Regions from separate parts of the Pectobacterium sp. 1950-15 genome, predicted to be linked through region 1. Evidence: predicted binding sites of a transcription regulator. Region 1 holds the regulator's gene; each other region holds the start of a gene.
The links. The regulator sigma-54, encoded in region 1, starts transcription at its own class of promoters, with help from an activator protein. The targets are predictions, from matches to a motif close to GTTGGCACANNTTTCGCTNT.
Positions count from the first base shown of each region.

Region 1 (6,022 bases):
ATGATAATTTTACCCTCGCCTGTAAAAAGATATTCGATTGCCAGGGCAAAGTGGTGGTGATGGGAATGGGCAAATCCGGCCACATCGGCTGTAAGATGGCCGCGACCTTCGCCAGCACCGGTACGCCTGCTTTTTTTGTTCACCCGGGCGAAGCCAGCCACGGCGACCTCGGTATGGTAACGCCGCACGATATCGTGATCGCCATTTCCAACTCTGGCGAGTCCCATGAGATTCTGTCGCTGATTCCCGTCCTGAAACGTCAGAAAGTGTTCCTGATCTGCATGACCAGCGCGCCAGAAAGTACAATGGGTAAAGCGGCGGATATTCACCTGTGCGTGCACGTCCCGCAGGAAGCCTGCCCACTCGGCCTGGCACCCACTTCCAGCACGACCGCGACGCTGGTTATGGGGGATGCGCTAGCCGTGGCGTTGCTACAGGCGCGCGGCTTTACCGCCGAAGATTTTGCCCTTTCTCACCCTGGTGGCGCACTCGGCCGCAAACTTTTACTGCGCGTCAGCGATATCATGCACTCAGGCGACGAGATTCCGCACGTCCCACACGATGCTTCACTCCGTGATGCACTGGTGGAAATTACGCGCAAAAATCTGGGTATGACGGTAATCTGCGAGGCGGATATGAAAATTCAGGGCATCTTTACCGATGGTGACCTGCGCCGCATCTTCGACATGAATATTGACTTGAACAGCGCGCGCATTGCTGATGTGATGACCGCAGGCGGCATCCGGGTCGCACCGCAAACGCTGGCGGTGGATGCACTTAACCTGATGCAGTCACGCCACATCACCTCAGTGCTGGTAGCAGAAAACGATCGTCTGGTCGGGATCGTCCATATGCACGATATGCTGCGGGCTGGCGTGGTTTAAAAGAAAGGATAATTGTGAATGAGTGAAGTCAGGGCGCAAACCGATACCTGCTATGGGCCTGTCGATCAACAGGTACTGGATAAAGCCCGTGAAGTTCGCCTGTTAATCTGCGACGTTGACGGCGTGATGTCCGATGGTCTGATTTATATGGGTAACCACGGCGAAGAGCTGAAAGCCTTTAACGTCCGCGACGGCTATGGCATTCGCTGCTTGCTGACCTCTGACATTGAGGTTGCCATCATCACCGGACGCTCGGCAAAACTGCTGGAAGATCGGTGTAAAACACTGGGCATTAACCATCTTTATCAGGGGCAATCGGATAAGGTTTTGGCCTTCAACGATCTGTTGGATAAACTATCAGTAACGGCAAATCAGGTCGCGTATATCGGTGACGATATGATCGACTGGCCAGTGATGGCGCAGGTTGGGTTGAGCGTCGCTGTGGCTGACGCCCACCCGCTGTTGTTACCACGCGCAGATTATGTCACCCGCATTGCGGGAGGGCGTGGCGCAGTACGTGAGCTGTGTGATTTGATTCTGTTCTCGCAGGACAAGCTGGAGCATGCCAAAGGGTTGTCAATATGAGTAAAACCAAACGTTGGCTCACCGCTTTTCTGGCCCTGTTGGTGCTTATCCTTATCGGCTGGAATATTGCGGATGACAACACGGTAGCAGCACCGGATGCAAACGACCCTGCTGTGCCGGTTTATACCAGCGAAAAGACCAACACTCAGGTATACAGCCCTGCGGGTAAGCTGAGCTACCGACTGATTTCGGAAAAAGCGGAGTATTTCAACGACGAGCAGTTGAGTTGGTTTACCGCTCCCGTTGCCACGCTGTTCAACGAACAGGGGACGGCAACCTGGTCAGTACGCGCCGATCGCGCCAAACTGACAAAAGACAAGATGCTCTACCTGTACGGCCACGTCGAGGTGAATAGCCTGACGAACGACGCACAGCTTCAGCGCATCACAACAAATAATGCCCAGGTGAATCTGGTGACGCAGGACGTTTCATCCGATGATGAAGTCACCCTGTACGGGACCAGCTTTACCTCAAGCGGAATGAAAATGCGCGGAAATCTGCGTAACAAAACGGCCGAGTTGATCGAAAAGGTAAAAACCTCTTATGAAATCCAAAACCAATAATCCGATGCGTAACACCCTGATCGCCAGCTCGCTGTTCGCCGTCAGCGTTTCCGCCTTTGCCGTCACGGGCGATAGCAACCAACCTATTCGCATTGATTCAGCACAGCAGTCTCTGGACATGCAGGGCAACACGGTGACGTTCACCGGCAATGTTGTCGTGAAGCAAGGGACGATTGAAGTGAAAGCCGACAAAGTCGTCGTGACGCGTCCACAAGGCACGCAAGGCAGTGAAGTGGTGGAAGGTTACGGTAATCCTGTGACGTTCTATCAGATGCAGGACAACGGCAAACCGGTGAAAGGTCACGCGCAGAAAATCCGCTACGAGCTGGCCAAAGACTTTCTGGTGCTGACAGGCAATGCCTATCTGGAACAGCAGGACAGCAATGTCAAAGGCGATCGCATCACTTACCTGGTGAAACAGCAGCAGATGGAAGCGACCAGCGAAAAAGGAAAGCGCGTGACGACGGTGTTGGTTCCCTCTCAGCTTCAGGAGAAAGAGAACAAGAGCCAGCCTTCTCGTTCTCAACAATCGCAACCACGGGTCACTGAGTAAGTTATGGCAACATTAACCGCAGAAAATCTGGCCAAGGCGTACAAAGGCCGTAAGGTTGTCGAAAATGTCAGCCTGACCGTCAATTCAGGTGAAATCGTCGGCCTACTCGGGCCGAACGGTGCTGGCAAAACGACAACGTTCTACATGGTTGTGGGTATCGTCCCCCGTGATGAAGGGCGTATTGTCATTGACGACGACGACATCAGCCTGCTTCCTCTGCATGAACGTGCGCTGCGCGGCATCGGCTATCTGCCGCAGGAAGCCTCTATTTTTCGTCGCTTAAGCGTCTATGACAACCTGATGGCCGTGTTGCAGATCCGCAAAGATCTGACGGCCGAGCAGCAGGAAGATCGTGCCAATGAGCTAATGGAAGAATTCCATATTATTCATTTGCGCGATAGTCTGGGACAATCGCTGTCCGGTGGGGAAAGACGCCGCGTAGAGATTGCGCGTGCGCTGGCGGCGAATCCGAAGTTCATCCTGCTGGATGAACCGTTTGCGGGCGTAGACCCGATCTCCGTACTGGATATTAAAAAAATCATTGAGCATCTGCGTGACAGCGGACTTGGCGTGTTGATTACCGATCATAACGTCCGCGAAACGCTTGATGTCTGTGAACGAGCCTATATCGTGAGTCAGGGCAACCTGATCGCCCACGGTTCACCGACCGATATTCTGGCCGATGAACAGGTGAAGCGCGTCTATCTGGGCGAAGGCTTCCGACTCTGATAGGGTAATATTTTATCTTTGCAGTACTTATGGGACGTTAGCGCGATTTATGAAGCAAGGTTTGCAACTCAGGCTTAGCCAGCAACTGGCCATGACCCCACAGCTCCAACAGGCCATCCGCCTGTTGCAACTGTCCACGCTTGAATTGCAACAGGAAATTCAGCAGGCGCTGGAAAGCAATCCGTTGCTCGAACAAACGGATCAGCACGACGAAATCGAGTCATTCGAAAAGGCAGACAGCGATTCACTAGATACCGGTGAAGCGCTTGAACAAAGGGACATGCCGGAAGAATTGCCGCTCGACGCGACCTGGGATGAGATCTACTCCGCAGGCACGCCGTCGGGCACCGGCACCGATTATCGCGATGAAGAACTGCCTATTTATCAAGGCGAAACCACGCAAACGCTTCAGGATTACCTGATGTGGCAGGTTGAGCTGACACCGTTTTCAGACACCGACGCAGCTATCGCGACCTCTATCGTCGATGCCGTGGACAACACCGGCTACCTGACCGTGCCGCTAGAGGACATTCTTGACAGCATCGGCGACGACGATGTGACGTTGGAAGAAGTCGAAGCCGTACTTAAACGCGTGCAGCGCTTTGATCCTGTTGGCGTCGCCGCCCGCGATCTGCGCGATTGTTTGCTGGTGCAGCTTTCCCAGTTTGCTGACAGCACACCGCGTCTGGTCGAAGCCCGCCTGATCGTCAGCGATCATCTCGATCTGTTGGCCAATCATGATTTCCGTAGCCTGATCCGCGTCACGCGCCTGAAAGAAGACGTGCTGAAAGAAGCGCTGGCGCTGATCCAATCACTCGATCCACGGCCAGGGCAGTCGATCAACACCGGCGAATCCGAATACGTGATCCCTGACGTGCTGGTACGCAAAGTTCAAGGCATCTGGGCCGTTGAACTGAACACCGACAGCATTCCCCGCCTGCAGATTAACCAGCAGTATGCGGCGCTGGGCAACAGCGCACGCAACGACAGTGACGGGCAATTTATCCGCAGTAATCTGCAAGAGGCGCGCTGGCTCATCAAGAGTCTGGAAAGTCGTAATGACACGCTGCTGAAAGTGACCCGCTGCATCGTCGAACAGCAGCAGGATTTCTTCGAGCAGGGTGAAGAATTCATGAAGCCCATGGTACTGGCAGATATCGCCCAGGCGGTGGATATGCATGAATCCACCATCTCACGCGTGACGACACAGAAATTCCTGCACAGCCCGCGCGGCATTTTTGAACTAAAATATTTCTTCTCCAGCCATGTGAATACCGATAGCGGCGGAGAAGCCTCGTCAACGGCAATTCGCGCGCTGGTCAAGAAGCTTATTGCGGCGGAAAACCCCGTCAAACCACTAAGCGACAGCAAGCTTACGGCGCTGCTCTCCGATCAGGGCATCATCGTGGCGCGTCGTACCGTGGCAAAATACCGAGAGTCTTTATCTATCCCACCATCAAATCAGCGTAAACAACTGATTTGATCTCAACAGAGAAGGAAGACACTATGCAGCTCAACATTACCGGACACCACATCGAGATCACTGAACCGCTGCGTGATTTTGTGAATGGCAAGTTTGCCAAATTAGAGCAGTATTTTGACCGGATTAATCAGGTCAATGTGGTATTGAGAGTGGAAAAAGTTCAGCAAATTGCCGAGGCCACGCTCCACGTTAATGGTGGCGAGCTGCATGCAACCTCAGAAGCGGAAGATATGTACGCCGCGATAGATTTATTGATTGATAAGCTGGCAAGACAGCTCAATAAGCATAAAGATAAACTCAAGCAGCACTAATTTTCTCCTTTGCCGTTTGGCACAGGAACAAACTCGACCCATCCATCGGATGGGTCGGGATCACCAGAAGTGAAAGCGTCGTTAAGTGAAAATAAAATGAACCACGATCCCGTATTGCAACTCAGCACCGTATTACGTCCTGAGTGCACCCGAAGCACCGTCCATTGCCAGAGTAAGAAACGGGCATTGGAAATTATCAGTGAGCTGGCCGCCAGACAGCTTAACATTCCTTCGCAGATTATCTTTGATGCCATCCTGACCCGGGAGCGGATGGGCAGCACAGGAATCGGCGGCGGCATTGCCATTCCTCACGGCAAGCTGGAGGACGATAATGCGCTGGGCGCCATCGGTGTTTTCATCCAGTTAGAGCAACCGATCGCTTTCGATGCTATTGATAATCAGGCTGTTGATCTGCTTTTTGCCTTGCTGGTTCCGGCGGAACAATGTAAAACCCATTTGCATACCCTGTCGCTTGTTGCCAAGCGGCTGGCGGATAAAACGGTTTGCCGACGCCTGCGTGCGGCGCAAAGCGATGAAGAGCTGTACCAGATTATGACGGAAGCTGGTTAAGCCGGACGATCGTCATGCTCACGATGGCAGGAGATTCGCGTCACGTTCAGAGAATGCTTGCAATCCGTGCGCGAAGCCGTCATTTTTTTAGCTATACATCACTTTATAAAAACAGTGGCAATGAGAATTCGCCATCACGTTGCCAGAGGGGAGTCGTCAGATGGTGCTGATGATTGTCAGTGGTCGCTCAGGTTCAGGGAAATCTGTCGCCCTGCGCGCACTGGAAGATATGGGGTTCTACTGCGTAGATAACCTGCCTGTGGTTTTACTGCCAGAGCTGGCTAATACGCTTGCGGCACGTAATATTTCCGCAGCAGTCAGCATTGACGTGCGCAATATGCCGG
Region 1 covers NZ_JBBBQR010000002.1:363,635-369,656, forward strand. The annotation lists gene kdsD (arabinose-5-phosphate isomerase KdsD) at 1-884, shown strand, start outside; gene kdsC (3-deoxy-manno-octulosonate-8-phosphatase KdsC) at 903-1,469, shown strand; gene lptC (LPS export ABC transporter periplasmic protein LptC) at 1,466-2,032, shown strand; gene lptA (lipopolysaccharide ABC transporter substrate-binding protein LptA) at 2,013-2,585, shown strand; gene lptB (LPS export ABC transporter ATP-binding protein) at 2,589-3,314, shown strand; gene rpoN (RNA polymerase factor sigma-54) at 3,364-4,797, shown strand; gene hpf (ribosome hibernation promoting factor) at 4,821-5,108, shown strand; gene ptsN (PTS IIA-like nitrogen regulatory protein PtsN) at 5,205-5,678, shown strand; gene rapZ (RNase adapter RapZ) at 5,839-6,022, shown strand, end outside.

Region 2 (6,022 bases), on a different contig from region 1:
GAAATCTTCCGCCGAGCAGAAAAAGCTGAGCTGACATTCCAGATCGTCAGAGAAGGAAACGATGCGGTGCCACGCCTGCGGCTCAACAAACGGCGGCTGGTTCTGCTCGGAGAACTGGAACGTCTCCAGCGTCTCGCCGTCTTCGGTCAGCATGGAAAAGGTCATTTCCCCTTTCAACACGGTCAGTTTTGCCCAGGTGCCTTCCTGCGTGTTGTGCTTTTCCTGAAACGCGGCAGGCAGCGTCTGGCTGTTCCACTGCGGCATCTTCTTATAACAAATGAGATCTTGCATGTTTACCTCTGTAAATTCCAAAAGCGATGGCCGTATTCTATTAATCCGCACGCAGGCTGACCAGAAATATGTATTTTAAATGCATTATTTATTTTGCTGTGTCAGGCCGTGGTTGAACTTACAGTGGAAAGCTGTCGCAGCAGCGGAAATGCCTCTTTCATGCGTTCACCGCCGACCACAAAGGCGCGTAGTACCTGCTGACCATCCAGCGCTTTCGCTACCATCCCCTGCTCGTTCCATTCCTGCTGCCAGTGCAGGCCGCCACTCGTGGTATCACCTGCCATCTGTAAAGGAAACAGCGGTGTTTTGATTTTAACCAGCATCGGCGGCAGCGTCAGCGCCTCACTGGCTCCCAGCAGGTTTTTCGCCAGCGTAATCGCGCTGAGCTGAATGGGCTGCAGGAAGGGCAGGAGCTTGCCGCCAATCTCTGCGCAGTCGCCCAGCGCGTAAATCTGTGGATCGCTGGTTTGTAACTGCACATTGGTCTGAATGCCTTTCTGCACCGTTAACCCCGCCGCTTTCGCCAGCTGCGTGTTGGCCTGCAAGCCGATAGCGGAGATGACTTCATCCACGTCGACGGTTCGGCCATCGGTAAATGTGGCCAGCACGCCAGTTTCGGTTTTCTCCAACTGCTGTAGGGTTGTATTCAGCCGCAGTGAAACCCCTTGCTGCGTCAGCGTGAATTGCAGGCGCGCGCTGACTTCGGGCGGCATCAACGCGGGCAGAATGCTGCTGGCGCAGTCAACCAGCGTGACCTGTTTTTCTGCGCGTCCCAGATCCATCGCCAGTTCGGTACCAATGAGTCCAGCACCGAGCACCAGTACGCGTTTGGCCTGCCAGAGGCGGCCTTCATGGGCGCGATATTCCTGCTGGCTATTGAGCGTCAACATATGTTCGCACCCCGGAATCGGCGGCACCATCGCACTGGCACCGGTCGCGAACACCAGCTTGTGGTAATCGTAGCGATCCGTGCCGCAGATGACCTGTTGTGCATGGCGGTCAATGGCGGTGACGCACGTATTCGGCAGCAGCGCAATGCGGTTTTCTTCGGCAAATGCGGTCGCCTGCATCTTGGTCAGATCGTCGGCGTGCTGTTGCAGGCTGATCACATGGCTTAGATCCGGCTTGTTATACTCATCGCCGCTGTCGGCGGTGATCAGGCGGATAGGGCAGTGCGCATCCAGCTTGCGGATCTGTCGAATAAGCTGGCGGGCGGCAAAGCCCGCGCCAATAATCACGATATCTTTCATCATCCTCTCCTTAGCGAATCGGATTGAAAACGTCTTTGCCCAACCCGCATTCCGGGCAGAGGAAGCTGTCTGGTACATCTGACCACATGGTGCCGGGCGTCACATCCTGCATCGGTTCACCAAGTGCCGGATCGTAGATCCACTGGCAGACGCTGCACTGCATACAGCCGCTTTCTGACTGCACCGCTGGCTGTGCTGCGGACTGCGGCGCTGCGGCTTCACTGCAACCACAGGCGCTCTCGGCGGGGGCGCTCACATTCTGCGGGGCGGTGGCGGTTTGCGGTGCCGCAGCAGTCTGTTTTACGGGCGAAATGACGCGACGGGCTGGCGTATCATCCAGCGGATGCAGCGCCCACTGACGAGCAATTTCGCGGCCGTGCTCGCGGCAAATTTCCAGCGCGGAACCGTCAGGACGCCACTTGGTTTTCAGCGCCAGCGTGGTTTCAAAACCGGCGTCCATCAAACGGGTTTGAATGCGATCGACCGCGCCGCCGTTCCAGCCGTAGCTGCCAAATGCTGAGGCTTTTTTGTTTTGGAAACGCAAGCCAGTGATCTCTTCCAGCATGGCGGCAACCTTCGGCATCATCACGTTATTCATAGTGGATGAACCGACGAGCACGCCTTTCGAGCGGAAGACCTGCGTCAGGATTTCGTTCTTGTCGTGACGGGCGACGTTATAGATTTTCACCGCGACGCCGGGGTCGACATCGTTGATGCCTTGCGCGATGGCGTCGGCCATCATGCGGGTGTTGTTGGACATGGTGTCGTAAAACAGTGTGATGCGATCTTCCTGATAGCTGTCCGCCCATTTCAGATACAGATGGATGATCTGGGCAGGATCGTCACGCCATACCACGCCGTGTGAGGTCGCGACCATCGACAGCGGCAGGTTGAAGCCCAGCACTTCGTGGATCTTGGCGGTCACTAAGCGGCTGAATGGCGTCAGAATGTTGGCGAAATAGCGCTGGCACTGCTCGAACAGTTCCGTCTGATCCACTTCGTCATTGAACAGATGCTCATCGCAGTAGTGCTGGCCGAACGCATCGTTACTGAACAACACGGCATCTTCGGTCATGTAGGTCATCATACTGTCCGGCCAGTGCAGCATCGGCGTTTCGATAAAGATCAACTGCTTGCCGTTGCCGATATCCAGCGTGTCGCCGGTTTTGACCGTGTGGAAATTCCACTCAGGGTGGTGATGGTGACCGGTAATGGAGTCGATCGCATTGTGGGTACAGTAAATTGGCGTGTTGGGAATACGCGCCATCAGCTCGCTCAGCGCGCCGGCGTGATCCTCTTCGGCGTGGTTGATCACGATGTAGTCAATCGTGTTCAGATCCACTTCTGCCATCAGGTTCTGCACAAAATCGCGGCTGAATTTGTGATCGACGGTATCGATCAGCACGGTTTTTTCTTCGCGGATCAGATAACTGTTGTAGCTGCTGCCTTGCAGCGTCTTGTATTCGGTGCCGTGAAAATCACGCACTTCCCAGTCGCGTTGTCCAACCCAGTGGATATTGTTCTTAACGTGAATTGCCATGTTCTGAAACCTCAATAGTCGTATACGGAAATATGCTGTAGAGATTGCAGAAAGCGTGCCAATTTTTAATATATTGATTTATAACAGTTTAATAAATAATGATTGTCAAAATGACATGCTTTATCTATTGTCCTAATGACACAGGTTCTGTCATTAGGACACACCATGACACTTTCTATTAACGCCCTTGCCCGTATTGCTATCGAGCTGCAAATGGGGCTATCAAATCAGGATCGTTTTCAGCGCTTGATTAACAGCCTGCGCCAACTGCTGCGCTGTGATGCCTCGGCGCTGCTGCGTTACGAAAATCAGCTGTTCCGCCCGCTGGCCATCGACGGTCTGGCACCGGACGTGCTGGGGCGACGCTTTCGCCTGTCCGATCATCCCCGTCTGGAGGCGATTGCCCGTGCGGGCGACGTAGTGCGCTTTCCGGCGGATAGCCAGCTTCCCGACCCCTATGACGGCCTGATTCCCAGTCAGGAAGATCTTAAGGTGCATGCCTGCGTCGGCCTGCCGCTGTTTGCCAATCAGAACCTGATCGGGGCGCTGACCGTGGACGGTATGGATCCCTGCCAGTTCGACCATTTTAGCGATGAAGAACTGCGGCTGGTGGGGGCGATGGCGGCGGCGGCGCTGAGTAACGCGTTGCTGATGGAGCGTCTTGAGCGGCAGTTGCCCGCGCCAGTGCGTGCCGAAAGTCCTGCGGCGGAAAGCGTGGAGGAAATGGTGGGGTTGTCGGAGCCGATGTTGCGGCTAAAGAAAGAGGTCGATATCGTCGCGGGCTCCGATCTGAACGTGCTGATTATGGGAGAAACTGGCGTTGGTAAAGAGCTGGTGGCGCGCGCGATTCATCGCGGTTCCAGTCGGGCAATTCATCCTCTGGTGTACCTGAACTGCGCCGCGCTGCCGGAATCGGTCGCAGAGAGTGAACTGTTTGGTCATGTGAAGGGCGCATTTACTGGTGCAATCCATCACCGCACCGGTAAGTTTGAAATGGCGGATAACGGCACGCTGTTTCTGGATGAGATTGGCGAACTGTCGCTGACGCTACAGGCGAAGCTGCTGCGCGTATTGCAGTATGGCGATCTCCAGCGCGTGGGGGATGACAACAGCCTGAAAGTGAACGTGCGCGTGCTGGCGGCGACCAACCGCGATCTGCGGCAGGCGGTGCTGGATGGTGCTTTCCGTGCTGACTTGTTCCACCGCCTGAGCGTGTTCCCGCTATCCGTACCGCCGCTGCGCGAGCGTCATCAAGATGTGGCGCTGTTGGCGGGGTTCTTCTGTGAGCGCAGCCGTGTGCAGCTGGGGCTGGCGCGCCTTGCGTTGACGGCAGATGCGGGCGCGCTGCTGGAACGATACGACTGGCCGGGAAACGTGCGCGAGCTGGAGCACGCCATTTACCGCGCCACCGTGCTGGCGAGAGCAGGGCAGGAATCGGGTGAGGTGCTGTTAGGCCCTGAGCATTTCAATCTTGAACTTTCCGCCCAGCCCGTTCATACCCCCGCAGGAGCACCGAGTGCTATCGGCAGCGCACCGGATTACTTCATCAGCGGCGGCTTGCGAGAGGCAACGGACGACTATCAGCGTCGGATCATCCAACACACGCTGGCGCGTCATGAGGGCAACTGGTCATCCTGCGCGAGAGAACTGGAAATAGACAGCGGCAACCTACACCGTCTGGCGAAGCGGCTGGGCATCAAATAAAAAACGCCCCGAAAATCGGGGCGCTGTAGACCGTAGACAAACCTATTTACCGAACGAAAACGGGAGTAACGGAATAGAAGAGTAAAGCGTTTGCGCCATGGATGGCGCAAGCCGAGCGCACATGGACGTGTTTACAGCGACTTTACGATCTATCCGTTACTCCCGCTCGGCTGGCGTTAGTGGCTAACCTCTAATCACAGCAGAAGTGAGTTAACCGCATTTCACGCACTTGGCGCTCTGAATCACCTGGAAGAAATCGTTGCCTTTATCATCGACCAGAATAAAGGCTGGGAAATCTTCAACTTCGATTTTCCAGATGGCTTCCATTCCCAGCTCCGGGTATTCCACACAGGTCAGGCTCTTGATGCTGTTCTGTGCCAGAATCGCTGCCGGGCCGCCGATGCTGCCGAGGTAGAAACCGCCGTGTTTATGGCACGCGTCGGTCACCTGCTGGCTACGGTTGCCTTTTGCCAGCATGATCATGCTGCCGCCGTTGGCCTGCAGTAAATCGACATAGGAATCCATACGGCCAGCGGTGGTAGGACCTAACGAGCCGGACGGATAACCTTCTGGCGTTTTCGCCGGACCCGCGTAGTAAATCGGGTGATCTTTGATGTACTGCGGCAGGCCTTCGCCGTTATCCAGACGCTCTTTCAGCTTGGCGTGAGCAATGTCACGGCCCACGATGATGGTGCCGGTCAGGGAAAGACGGGTGGATACCGGATACTGCGACAGCGTCTTCAGGATCTCGGCCATCGGACGGTTCAGGTCGATTTTAACCGCATCGCCTTCGCCCGTTTCACGCAGATGTTCAGGGATATATTTACCCGGATTCTGCTCTAACTGCTCCAGCCAGACTCCCTTGCGGTTGATCTTGCCTTTGATGTTACGGTCAGCAGAACAGGACACGCCCATACCGACAGGGCACGATGCGCCGTGGCGCGGCAGGCGGATAATCCGCACGTCGTGCGCAAAATATTTACCGCCGAACTGCGCGCCCAGACCCAGATCGCGCGCGGCTTCCAGAATTTCCTGCTCCAGCGCGACATCACGAAACGCCTGACCGTGCTCATTGCCTTCGGTCGGCAGTTCGTCGTAGTACTTGGTCGATGCCAGTTTAACGGTTTTCAGCGTGGTTTCTGCCGAGGTGCCACCAATCACAAACGCGATGTGGTACGGCGGACAGGCCGCGGTGCCCAGCGAGCGCATTTTCTCGATCAGGAAGCTTTTCAGCTTA
Region 2 covers NZ_JBBBQR010000001.1:274,875-280,896, reverse strand. The annotation lists gene tehB (SAM-dependent methyltransferase TehB) at 1-291, opposite strand, end outside; gene norW (NADH:flavorubredoxin reductase NorW) at 393-1,541, opposite strand; gene norV (anaerobic nitric oxide reductase flavorubredoxin) at 1,552-3,081, opposite strand; gene norR (nitric oxide reductase transcriptional regulator NorR) at 3,247-4,785, shown strand; gene fumA (class I fumarate hydratase FumA) at 4,996-6,022, opposite strand, start outside.
Region 2: a site for sigma-54 is predicted at 3,125-3,144, ahead of norV (anaerobic nitric oxide reductase flavorubredoxin). Genes of this name have one in related genera too.

Region 3 (6,022 bases), on a different contig from region 1:
TCCTTCTGTTCGTGTCACACGCTGAGTAATGACTTTTGAAGGCGCATCTGCCAGCGATGCATCAGACACCGTAACGGTTAACACTGCGTGGTGAGGGAGTGCAATGCGCTGACGAATATTCACCGTACCGGTTACCGCTGGCATCGCAACAGCCGGACGCTGTGAAGAAACACTGGTGACAGGAGCACCAGTTTGAGGAGAAACGCCATAATCACTCCTCTGTGCACATGCAGCCAGAGCCATCGATAACGTGATACCGCCTAAGATATGCCATAATTTCATTCGGTCAGTCTCCTTTATTATTGTCAGACTACCGGTATCGAAAACCGGCACTCCTAAATAGTATGATTCACCCAACACAATAATGATGGTGCAAAATTCCGATATTTTTCCAAAAGCCGCATATTTATTGCAGTAAAAAGCCATAAAAAGATATTTTACACATTAGAAAACAAACAGATAACTCGCCATTCTCATCCATTGGGGCCGATACCATGAGTCAACCACTACAACACCTTCTCGACCTCCTGCATTTAGAGAAGCTCGAAGAAGGGCTATTTCGCGGACAAAGCGATGATTTGGGGCTGCGCCAGGTCTTTGGCGGGCAAGTCGTAGGTCAGGCCATGTCGGCCGCCAAACAGACCGTTCCCGTCGAACGTAACATTCACTCTTTCCACAGCTACTTTTTGCTGCCTGGTGACAGCCAGAAACCGATTATTTATGACGTTGAAAACCTGCGCGATGGCAACAGTTTCAGCGCCAGACGCGTCAGTGCCATCCAGAATGGCCGCCCTATTTTTTATATGACGGCGTCATTCCAAAGCCATGAAGAAGGGTTTGAACACCAGAATGTGATGCCAGATGTTGCACCGCCAGAAGCGCTAAAATCCGAGCAGGAAATCGCACAAGACATGCAGCATCTCCTGCCGCCCCGCTTTCGCGATAAGTTTATTCAGGCCAGCCCGATTGAGATGCGCCCGGTTAAATTCCATAACCCACTGAAAGGCGAAGTCGACGAACCAGTGCGGCACGTCTGGTGCCGTGCCAGCGGCCCGCTGCCGGACGACAAGCGTATTCACCAATACCTGCTTGGCTATACGTCTGACTGCAATTTCCTACTCACGGCTTTGCAGCCTCATGGCGTTGGCTTTTTAGAACCGGGTATGCAGGTCGCCACAATCGATCACTCAATGTGGTTCCACCGTGATTTCCGGTTGGATGACTGGCTGTTATACACCGTGGAAAGTACGTCCGCATCCGGTGCTCGTGGCTTCGTTCGTGGGCAATTCTATACTCGGGAAGGTGTGTTGGTTGCATCCAGCGTGCAGGAAGGCGTCATGCGCCGCCGCCAGTAATAAACCTTACGGCAGCCGCGTAAAGTAAAAGAACCACCTCCAAAGGAGAGGGTTTAAGACGGGTAATAAAACAGGCGTGGAGTTTCCCCCACGCCTGTTTACTGTATTTGAGCATTCTTACTAATTGATGTAGGCGCTCTTATTGGTTGTAAGCGCTCTCGCCATGGCTGTTGACGTCCAGACCTTCGCGCTCTTGATCTTCAGGCACACGCAGGCCGACAATCATATCTGCTACTTTGAAGGCAACGAATGCCACCACGCCGGACCACACCAGACAAACAATGACGCTGAACAACTGAACCCAAACCTGATGTGCCATCGTCACGCCTTCTGCATAGCCAGTACCGCCCAGTGAAGCCGAAGAGAATACGCCAGTCAGGATACAGCCAACGATACCGCACACGCCGTGAACACCGAACACATCACACGGGTCATCCACACGCAGCCATCTTTTCAGTACGGTTACGCCCCACAGGCCTGCAACGCCGCCAGCCAGACCGATGATCAGTGCGCCACCCACGCCAACTGTACCCGCCGCTGGCGTGATTGCCACCAGACCGGCGATACAACCAGAGCACGCGCCCAGCAGAGATGGCTTACCACGAACCATCCACTCACCGCCAACCCATGCCAGAATCGCAGCGGCAGTAGCAACAACCGTGTTCAGGAAGGCCAGAGCAGCAATACCGTTCGCGGCACCGGCGGAACCCGCGTTAAAGCCAAACCAGCCGATATACAGAATCGCTGTACCGATAAATACCATCGGCAGGTTATGCGGTTTGAAGGCTTCTTTGCCAAAACCAGCACGTTTGCCCAGCAGGTAAGCACCAACCAACCCAGCCACTGCGGCGTTGATGTGAACCACCGTACCACCAGCGAAGTCCAGCGCGCCATCCGCAGCCAGATAACCGCCGCCCCACACCATGTGCGTCATCGGCAGGTAGGAGAACGTCAGCCACAGCGCAACGAAAATCAGCACAGCAGAGAAGCGGATACGCTCAGCAATCGCACCAACAATCAGCGCAACGGTGATACAAGCAAAGGAAGCCTGATACGCCACGTGCACGAACTGATAGAAGGTACCGCTAATGGATTCAATTCCGATGCCTTTCAGCATAAACGTGCTGAAACCACCGAAGAAAGCGTTACCTTCGCTGAAGGCCAGGCTATACCCGTAAACCACCCACAGGATACAGACCATCGCGAACGTTACGCTCACCTGCGTCATCATGGACAGAACGTTCTTAGAACGGATCAGACCGCCATAAAACAGTGCAATGCCCGGTATAGTCATAAAGAGTACCAGTGCGGTACAAATCATAATAAAAGCGTTATCCGCTTTATCAATCGTCGGTGTCGCAGCCATTGCCCAGGACGGGAGTAATGCCGCCACACCGAGACCTAATGAAGAGAGTAATTTTTTCATTTTTCCATCCCTATTTACGTATCTACGTTAGGTGTTGTTAAAGTGCAGCTTCGTCAGTTTCACCCGTACGAATACGGATAACCCTTTGCAGCTCGGCGACAAAAATTTTGCCGTCACCAATTTTTCCGGTGTACGCGGCTTTACTGATAACATCGATCACTTCGTCCAGTTGGTCATCAGCAATCGCGATATCAATTTTTACCTTGGGTAAAAAGTTAACGCTGTATTCTGCGCCACGGTAGAGTTCCGCGTGCCCTTTCTGACGACCAAATCCTTTCACCTCAGTGACGGTGAGCCCCTGGATGCCGACAGAAGATAACGCTTCACGTACATCTTCCAGCTTGAATGGTTTTATAACCACAGTAACCAGTTTCATTTGTCTTCCCCCTAGCCATTACGTTCAGGCTTTCGCCCGTCACTTGTTCGATTATGCGCTCTATGAAGTAGGTCTACGTCATAACTAAAGCAAAGGGTGTGCCATAAATGATTTATCTGGCATAAATCAGGAAAGAGAACGCGTTTCACGATGAGAAAGGACAAAAAGCAAACACAACGGGAAAGAAATGCAGGAAGAACTGGGCAAGAATTGCACTATTTTAGTGCGCAAGGGGTGTTTTCAGTGCAGTGCGGGTAAAAACCGGAATCACGATGCTTACTGATGGTGCGAAGCCATGAGCAGACTGTCAGTCTGCACCACTCCAGGCGGTGCAGACCACAGAATAACAGCTCATCGCGTCAGACAACGCAAGGTTCGGTGCTGGTGGCCGCAAGATCCTCTCCGGCCAGCTGCAATTGATACATCTGATAATAGCGCCCCTGCTGTTGCAGCAGTTGCTCATGCGTTCCCCTTTCGACGGTTTGCCCATGATGGAGCACCATGATCGTGTCAGCCTCCACAATGGTGGAAAGCCGGTGCGCGATGATAATCAAGGTTGTCTGTTCCCTGATGATACGCAACGCCTTTTGCACTGCTTGCTCCGTACCCGAGTCAATATTTGCCGTCGCTTCATCGAGAATCAGGATTTTAGGCGTTTGCACCAGTACTCGCGCAATCGCTAGCAGCTGTTTTTGTCCGGTAGACAGATTGTTCCCTTGCTCACCAATACGCGTATGCAATCCTTCCGGGAAATCCCGAACCAGCTCAGCAAGTTGTACCACTTCCAGCACGCGCCAGACGGCCTCTTCGCTGATATCGCGCCCCAGCGTCACGTTCACAAACATGGACTCCGCCAGCACAACCGGATCCTGCTGCACCATTGCCACATTTTGGCGCAATACCGCATGAGAGAGCGTAGAGAGTGGCCGACCATCAAGCCGAATTTCTCCTTCATCCGGCGTGTAATACCCCATAAGCAAACTGGCCAGGGTACTTTTTCCGCTGCCCGTATGCCCGACCAGCGCGACGAACCCGCGCTCTGGTATCGTCAGAGAAATATGCTGTAGTACACGCTTTTCTGTGCCATACGAGAAAGAGACATCATCAATATCGACGCGCCCGGTAGCCAGAGGACGCTCGTCATCGCCGTAGCCCTGCTTTGTACCATCCATCAGTTCAAAGATACGCTCGCCGGCAACGACCGCCTGCTGCAACATGGACTGCTGGGTTGTCAGTTCAATCAACGGTTCATTCAGACGGCCCAAATAGTTGATAAACGCATACAAGACCCCGACGCCAACCGACCCTATCGAGCTGAAACCAAATTGGATCAACAAACCACAGAGCACCATCGCGGCAAACAGGCTCAGCAGCGGCCGTAGCAGGAAGCCTTCCAGACGCAACGCCTTCATTCTCGCTGCATAATGCGCGTGACTGGAAGCCCCCAGTTTCTTGCCAAAACGGGCCTGCTGGCGAAACTGCTGAATGACGCCCATGCCATTAATCACTTCGTTGAAACCATCATTAATGTCGGCCAGATAGCTTCGCACCTTGCGCACAATCGGCGTACTGAAACGATGGTACAGCGCCATGACCACCGCGACCGCAGGGAAAATCATCAGCGCAATCAGCGCCATCTGCCAGCTCAGGCTGAACATCGCCACCAGCATTGCACCAACCAGCGCCGCACTGCGTAATACCGTTGATACCACCATAACGTACAGATCTTTAACGACCTCGGTGTCATTGGTGACGCGTGAAATCAGTTGCCCAACAGGTTGCGTATCGAATGTGCTCAACGGCTGGCGCAAAGCCGCATCCATCACATCAATGCGCAGTTGCTGGACGACACCGACCGCAACGCGGTTAAACAACAGCGTCTGAAAATAGTGCAGCAGTGCCGCCAGAACTTGCAGCAGGATATAAGCCATCGCCAGGCCCGCTGCAATCGCCAGCGGGAATTCGCCTTTGGCCACCAGATCATCAATAAAATAACTCACCAATATAGGCCCAGAAACTTCTGCGGCAGCAGCAACCCACAACATCAGCACACCTAACATCAGCGGTTTCCGCCAGGGTGAACCATAGGCCAACAGGCGTTTTAGGGTTGGCCAAAACTGTTGAGGGCTATTCATTTTTTCGTTCCTTCCACCAGCGGTACATCATCCAGCGCCGCCTCCAGCTGTTGATAGCGGTGCATATCCCGATACCAACCGGATTCTGCCGCCAGCGTCCGGTGTGCGCCACGCTGCACCGTTTGTCCTTGCTGCAACACCACAATTTCATTCGCTTCAGTGAGGGCTGACAGGCGATGTGCGCTGATGATCAGCGTCCGTTTTTCGCCCCATGTTTTAAGATTCTGCAAAATCTGATGTTCCGTTCGCCCATCCACCGCAGACAGCGCATCGTCCAGCACCAGAATTTCAGCATCAAGCAGCAGCGCACGGGCAATCGCGATCCGCTGTTTTTGACCGCCAGATAACATCACTCCGCGCTCGCCAACTTCAGTCTGGTAGCCCTGGGGCAAACGCAGAATATCGTCATGAACGCTGGCAAGCCTTGCCGCCTGTTCAATTTCTTGTTGCGTGGCATCAGGTCGACCCAGTGCGATGTTCTGCGCCACCGTGTCCGAAAACAAGAAAGGCATTTGTCCGACAACGGCAAAACGGCTTCGTAGTTCATCCAGCCGAATAGCATTCAATGGGCGATCGTGATAACGAATCTCTCCCGATTGGGTATCGAAATGACGCAGAATCAACGCCAGCAGCGTACTTTTCCCCGACCCCGTCGGCCCACATAATCCCAACATATTGCCCGGAGCCAGCGTAAACTGAATGTGTTGTAAGGCATCGCGGGTATTATCCG
Region 3 covers NZ_JBBBQR010000005.1:249,528-255,549, forward strand. The annotation lists gene WCT94_RS08470 (YbaY family lipoprotein) at 1-282, opposite strand, end outside; gene tesB (acyl-CoA thioesterase II) at 495-1,355, shown strand; gene amtB (ammonium transporter AmtB) at 1,495-2,781, opposite strand; gene glnK (P-II family nitrogen regulator) at 2,819-3,157, opposite strand; gene WCT94_RS08490 (SmdB family multidrug efflux ABC transporter permease/ATP-binding protein) at 3,517-5,292, opposite strand; gene WCT94_RS08495 (SmdA family multidrug ABC transporter permease/ATP-binding protein) at 5,289-6,022, opposite strand, start outside.
Region 3: a site for sigma-54 is predicted at 3,244-3,263, ahead of glnK (P-II family nitrogen regulator). Genes of this name have one in related genera too.

Region 4 (6,022 bases), on a different contig from region 1:
CAAACGCTTCGCCCATGACGAAACGTTCTTGCAACGTCGCGAGTGGCGCACTGCTCAGATTACTCCAGACGCCTAATACTCTTTTGAAATCAATATCGATGACGACATTACCCAAATCAAAGATATACAGCATGGCAGCCACCTCCTGACGTAATCGTAGGATTTTCACTGTAGCGGGAAATGGCGAAACTGAACAGGGAGGAAATATAAGGAAAGGTTAAAGTGGAAGAAAGCGCATAAAATTCAGGGCACCCGAAGGTGCCCTGTTGCGTAACATACAAATCCGTCTGAAATTAGACGTCTTTGCTGCCGCGGCTAGCGCGTTTACGATCGTTTTCGGTCAGGTGACGCTTACGAATACGGATAGACTGTGGCGTAACTTCAACCAGTTCGTCGTCATCAATGAACTCCAGCGCTTGTTCCAGAGACATTTTGATCGCCGGAACCAGCGTGGTTGCTTCGTCAGTACCTGATGCACGCATGTTGGTCAGTTTCTTACCGGTCAGACAGTTTACTGTCAGATCGTTAGAACGTGAGTGAATACCGATGATCTGGCCTTCATACACTTCTGCACCGTGTCCGAGGAACAGCTTACCGCGATCTTGCAGGCTGAACAGCGCAAACGCGACGGCTTTACCCTGACCGTTAGAGATCAGTACGCCGTTCTGACGCTGGCCGATTTCACCCGGACGCACGTCATCGTAGTGGCTGAACGTGGAGTACAGCAGACCTGTACCAGACGTCATGGTCATGAATTCGGTACGGAAACCGATCAGACCACGAGCAGGAATCAGGTAATCCAGACGGATACGACCCTTGCCATCTGGAATCATGTCTTTCACATCACCTTTACGCTCACCCATGGCTTGCATGACTGAACCCTGGTGCTGTTCTTCGATGTCCAGCGTCACGTTTTCAAACGGCTCTTGGTTACGGCCGTCGATAACGCGGTTGATAACTTTCGGACGTGATACAGCCAGTTCAAAACCTTCACGACGCATGTTTTCGATCAGAACCGACAGGTGCAATTCACCACGGCCAGAAACGCGGAACGCATCGGCATCTTCGGTTTCGTCAACGCGCAGGGCAACGTTGTGTACCAGCTCTTTGTTCAGACGCTCCAGAATCTGGCGCGACGTAACATACTTACCTTCTTTACCGCAGAATGGTGAAGTATTGACGTTGAAGAACATGGTAACGGTAGGTTCATCGACGCTCAGTGCTGGCAGCGCTTCGACATTCTGCGGATCGCAGATGGTGTCGGAAATGTTCAGCTCGCCCAGACCAGTGATCGCGATGATATCGCCTGCTTCCGCTTCAGCCGCGTCGATACGCTCCAGACCCAGGTGAGTCAGAACTTTACCGACTTTACCGTTACGGGTTTTGCCTTCGCTATCAACAATAGTCACTTGTTGGTTAGGCTTAACTTTACCGCGCTTGATACGGCCGATACCGATAACGCCAACATAGTTGTTGTAGTCCAGCTGAGAGATCTGCATCTGGAACGGCGCATCCATCTCAACCTGAGGAGGAGACACGTGATCGACAATCGCCTGATACAGCGGGGTCATATCTTCCGCCATGTCGGTATGGTCGAGACCCGCGATACCATTCAGCGCAGAAGCATAAATGATCGGGAAATCCAACTGCTCGTCAGTCGCATCCAGGTTCACGAACAGGTCGAATACCTGATCGACAACCCAGTCAGGACGCGCGCCAGGACGGTCAACTTTGTTGATAACCACAATAGGTTTCAGACCGTTGGCAAATGCTTTTTTGGTCACGAAACGCGTTTGCGGCATCGGGCCATCCATCGCATCAACAACCAGCAGTACCGAGTCAACCATCGACATTACACGCTCAACCTCGCCGCCGAAGTCGGCGTGTCCCGGGGTATCTACGATGTTAATGCGGTAGTCTTTCCAATTAATGGCGGTATTTTTTGCGAGGATGGTAATTCCACGCTCTTTCTCCAAATCGTTGGAGTCCATTACACGCTCGGTTGCTTCGACACGTTCACCGAACGTTCCGGATTGTTGCAACAGCTTGTCAACCAGGGTGGTTTTCCCATGGTCAACGTGCGCAATAATGGCGATGTTACGCAAATTTTCGATCACAGCTTTGCCTCAGGCATTTAGAAATAGCGCGCTATTGTACACGTATTAATCGAGGGACTAAACAAGATCACAAGCATCTATGATAAACAACCTAGAGCTGCCTGCTTTGTGATCCCTTTCACGGTGCAAAAGCGCTACAAGCGAACACGAATGCACTAAATAAGTGCAATAATTCACATATGGAGCACCATTTTGGTGCTTTAGACTATAATGGTGCAGTGGATTTCCGTGAGAAAGCCCCAAGTAGCAACACATTGCACACATTTAAAAAGTTGGCACACTTTTAGCTTTAGTCTACTCACGGCAACAACATCAATCCACAACGATATTCGTTCCACGACGATAAATGACCAATCGGGAGAACCAAGTATGTCCGCAGAACATGTTTTGACGATGCTGAATGAGCACGAAGTGAAGTTTGTTGATTTACGCTTCACGGATACTAAAGGTAAAGAGCAGCACGTCACCATTCCGGCTCATCAAGTCAATGCCGACTTCTTCGAAGAAGGTAAAATGTTTGATGGTTCCTCGATTGGCGGCTGGAAAGGTATCAACGAGTCAGACATGGTTCTGATGCCCGATGCCAGCACCGCGATGATCGATCCGTTCTTCGAAGATTCTACGCTGATCATTCGTTGTGACATCCTCGAGCCAGGCACGATGCAAGGTTATGACCGCGACCCGCGTTCTATCGCGAAACGTGCGGAAGATTTCCTGCGCTCTTCTGGCATTGCCGACACCGTACTGTTCGGGCCAGAGCCAGAATTCTTCCTGTTCGATGACATCCGTTTCGGCAGCAGCACTTCCGGTTCTCACGTTGCGATCGACGACGTCGAAGCTTACTGGAACTCCGGTAAAGAATACGAAGGCGGTAACAAAGGTCACCGTCCAGGTCTGAAAGGCGGCTACTTCCCAGTTCCACCTGTCGACTCAGCACAGGACATCCGTTCTGCTATGTGTTTGACCATGGAGCAAATGGGCCTGGTTGTTGAAGCTCACCACCACGAAGTGGCAACTGCTGGTCAGAACGAAGTGGCTACCCGCTTCAACACTATGACCAAAAAAGCTGACGAAATTCAGATCTACAAATATGTCGTGCATAACGTAGCTCACGCTTACGGTAAAACTGCGACCTTCATGCCAAAACCTATGTTCGGTGATAACGGTTCTGGTATGCACTGCCACATGTCTCTGTCCAAAGACGGTACTAACCTGTTCGCTGGCGACAAATACGGCGGCCTGTCTGAACTGGCTCTGTTCTACATCGGCGGTGTTATCAAGCACGCTAAAGCTATCAACGCCCTGGCGAACCCAACCACCAACTCCTACAAGCGTCTGGTCCCAGGCTACGAAGCCCCAGTTATGCTGGCTTACTCTGCCCGTAACCGTTCTGCTTCAATCCGTATCCCAGTGGTTGCCAGCCCGAAAGCACGTCGTATCGAAGCGCGCTTCCCGGATCCAGCAGCGAACCCATACCTGTGCTTCGCCGCACTGCTGATGGCCGGCCTTGACGGTATCATCAACAAAATTCACCCTGGCGATGCGATGGACAAAAACCTGTACGACCTGCCGCCGGAAGAAGAAGCAGAGATTCCAAAAGTTGCAGGTTCTCTGGACGAGGCCTTGGCTGCACTGAACGAAGACCGCGAGTTCCTGACCCGTGGTGGCGTGTTCACCGACGACGCTATCGAAGCGTATATCGAACTGCGTAAATCTGAGATTGACCGCGTTCGCATGACGCCGCACCCAGTTGAGTTCGAACTGTACTACAGCGTTTAATAACGACAGCGTTTAATCTACTTCGGTGTGGTTGGGTGTGCTGATACCCGACCATGACCGATAAACAACAGAATACTAATAATTTTGTTTTTGTTGCCGTGGAAACGCTTCAGCCCATCTTCGGATGGGCTTTTTTCACCATCGGCATTGGCCGTTGCGACGTAACATCCATCATTCACACTACAATGCACCACGACGGTGCGGGAGTCTGCGTTATGGCAACAGGCACGCTGCCCGATGCTGGGCAGATCCTAAATTCTCTGATAAACAGCATCTTATTGCTGGATAACGATCTAGCGATTCACTATTCCAACCCGGCAGCACAGCAATTACTGGCACAAAGCTCGCGTAAATTATCCGGCACACCGCTGCCCGATTTGCTGGGATACTTTTCTCTGAATATCGATTTACTGCGTGAAAGTCTGGATTCAGGGCAAGGTTTTACGGATAACGAAGTCACCCTCGTTGTGGATGGTAAAGCGCACATCATGTCGCTCACCGCTCAGCGGGTACAAAACGATTTTATCCTACTGGAAATGGCGCCGATGGATAACCAGCGCCGCCTCAGCCAGGAACAGCTTCAACATGCACAGCAGCAGGCCGCCCGTGATTTAGTCCGGGGCTTAGCGCATGAGATAAAAAATCCGCTTGGCGGATTACGTGGAGCCGCACAGCTGCTCGCGAAAGCCTTGCCCGATCCGGCGTTGACAGAATATACCAAGGTCATCATCGAACAAGCGGATCGCCTGCGTAATCTGGTCGATCGCCTGCTCGGGCCACAGCAGCCCGGCCTGCACGTCACACAAAGCATTCATCAGGTCGCCGAACGCGTTTGCCAGCTCGTTTCACTGGAAAAGCCAGATAACGTGACGCTGGTGAAAGACTATGACCCCAGTCTGCCAGAGCTGACGCACGACCCTGACCAGATTGAACAGGTACTGCTGAATATTACCCGTAATGCGCTACAGGCGCTGGGTGAGGAAGGCGGGACGATTACGATACGTACCCGCACAGCTTTTCAGCTCACGTTACACGGCGTGCGTTATCGCCTCGCCGCCCGTATTGACGTAGAAGATGACGGCCCCGGCGTACCCGCTCAACTACAAGACACCCTGTTTTACCCGATGGTAAGCGGGCGCGAAGGGGGAACCGGTTTAGGGCTTTCCATCGCCCGCAGTCTTATCGACCAGCACTCCGGTAAAATTGAATTTAACAGTTGGCCAGGACATACCGAATTCTCGGTTTACCTGCCCATTCGCCAGTGAGGTTCACAATGCAACGAGGGATAGTCTGGATTGTCGATGACGATAGCTCCATCCGTTGGGTGCTTGAGCGCGCGCTTGCTGGTGCGGGTTTAACCTGCGCGACGTTTGAGAACGGAAATCAGGTATTGCATGCGCTGGCGACACAAACCCCCGACGTTTTGCTGTCCGACATCCGCATGCCGGGGATGGATGGATTAGCGCTCTTACAGCAAATCAAGCAGCGCCACCCGATGCTCCCGGTCATCATTATGACGGCGCATTCCGATTTGGATGCCGCCGTCAGTGCTTATCAACAGGGTGCGTTCGACTATTTGCCGAAGCCGTTCGATATTGATGAAGCCGTTGCGCTGGTTGAGCGCGCGATCAGTCATTATCTGGAACAGCAGCAGCCAGTACGCAGCCAACCGATCAATGGCCCGACAACGGATATTATCGGCGAAGCGCCCGCGATGCAGGATGTCTTTCGCATCATTGGCCGCCTGTCTCGCTCGTCAATCAGCGTGCTGATTAACGGTGAATCGGGAACCGGTAAAGAGCTGGTGGCACACGCCCTGCATCGCCACAGCCCGCGTACCAAAGCCCCTTTTATCGCGCTGAATATGGCCGCCATACCCAAAGATCTGATCGAATCAGAACTGTTCGGCCATGAAAAAGGCGCGTTTACAGGCGCAAACCAGATTCGTCAGGGCCGCTTTGAACAGGCCGATGGCGGAACACTATTTTTGGATGAAATTGGCGACATGCCGCTAGACGTACAAACACGTCTGTTGCGCGTATTGGCAGACGGACAGTTTTACCGTGTCGGCGGCTATGCAGCGGTGAAAGTGGATGTCCGTATTATCGCGGCAACGCACCAAAATC
Region 4 covers NZ_JBBBQR010000009.1:201,325-207,346, forward strand. The annotation lists gene yihX (glucose-1-phosphatase) at 1-133, opposite strand, end outside; gene typA (ribosome-dependent GTPase TypA) at 294-2,117, opposite strand; gene glnA (glutamate--ammonia ligase) at 2,487-3,896, shown strand; gene glnL (nitrogen regulation protein NR(II)) at 4,112-5,161, shown strand; gene glnG (nitrogen regulation protein NR(I)) at 5,170-6,022, shown strand, end outside.
Region 4: a site for sigma-54 is predicted at 2,389-2,408, ahead of glnA (glutamate--ammonia ligase). Genes of this name have one in related genera too.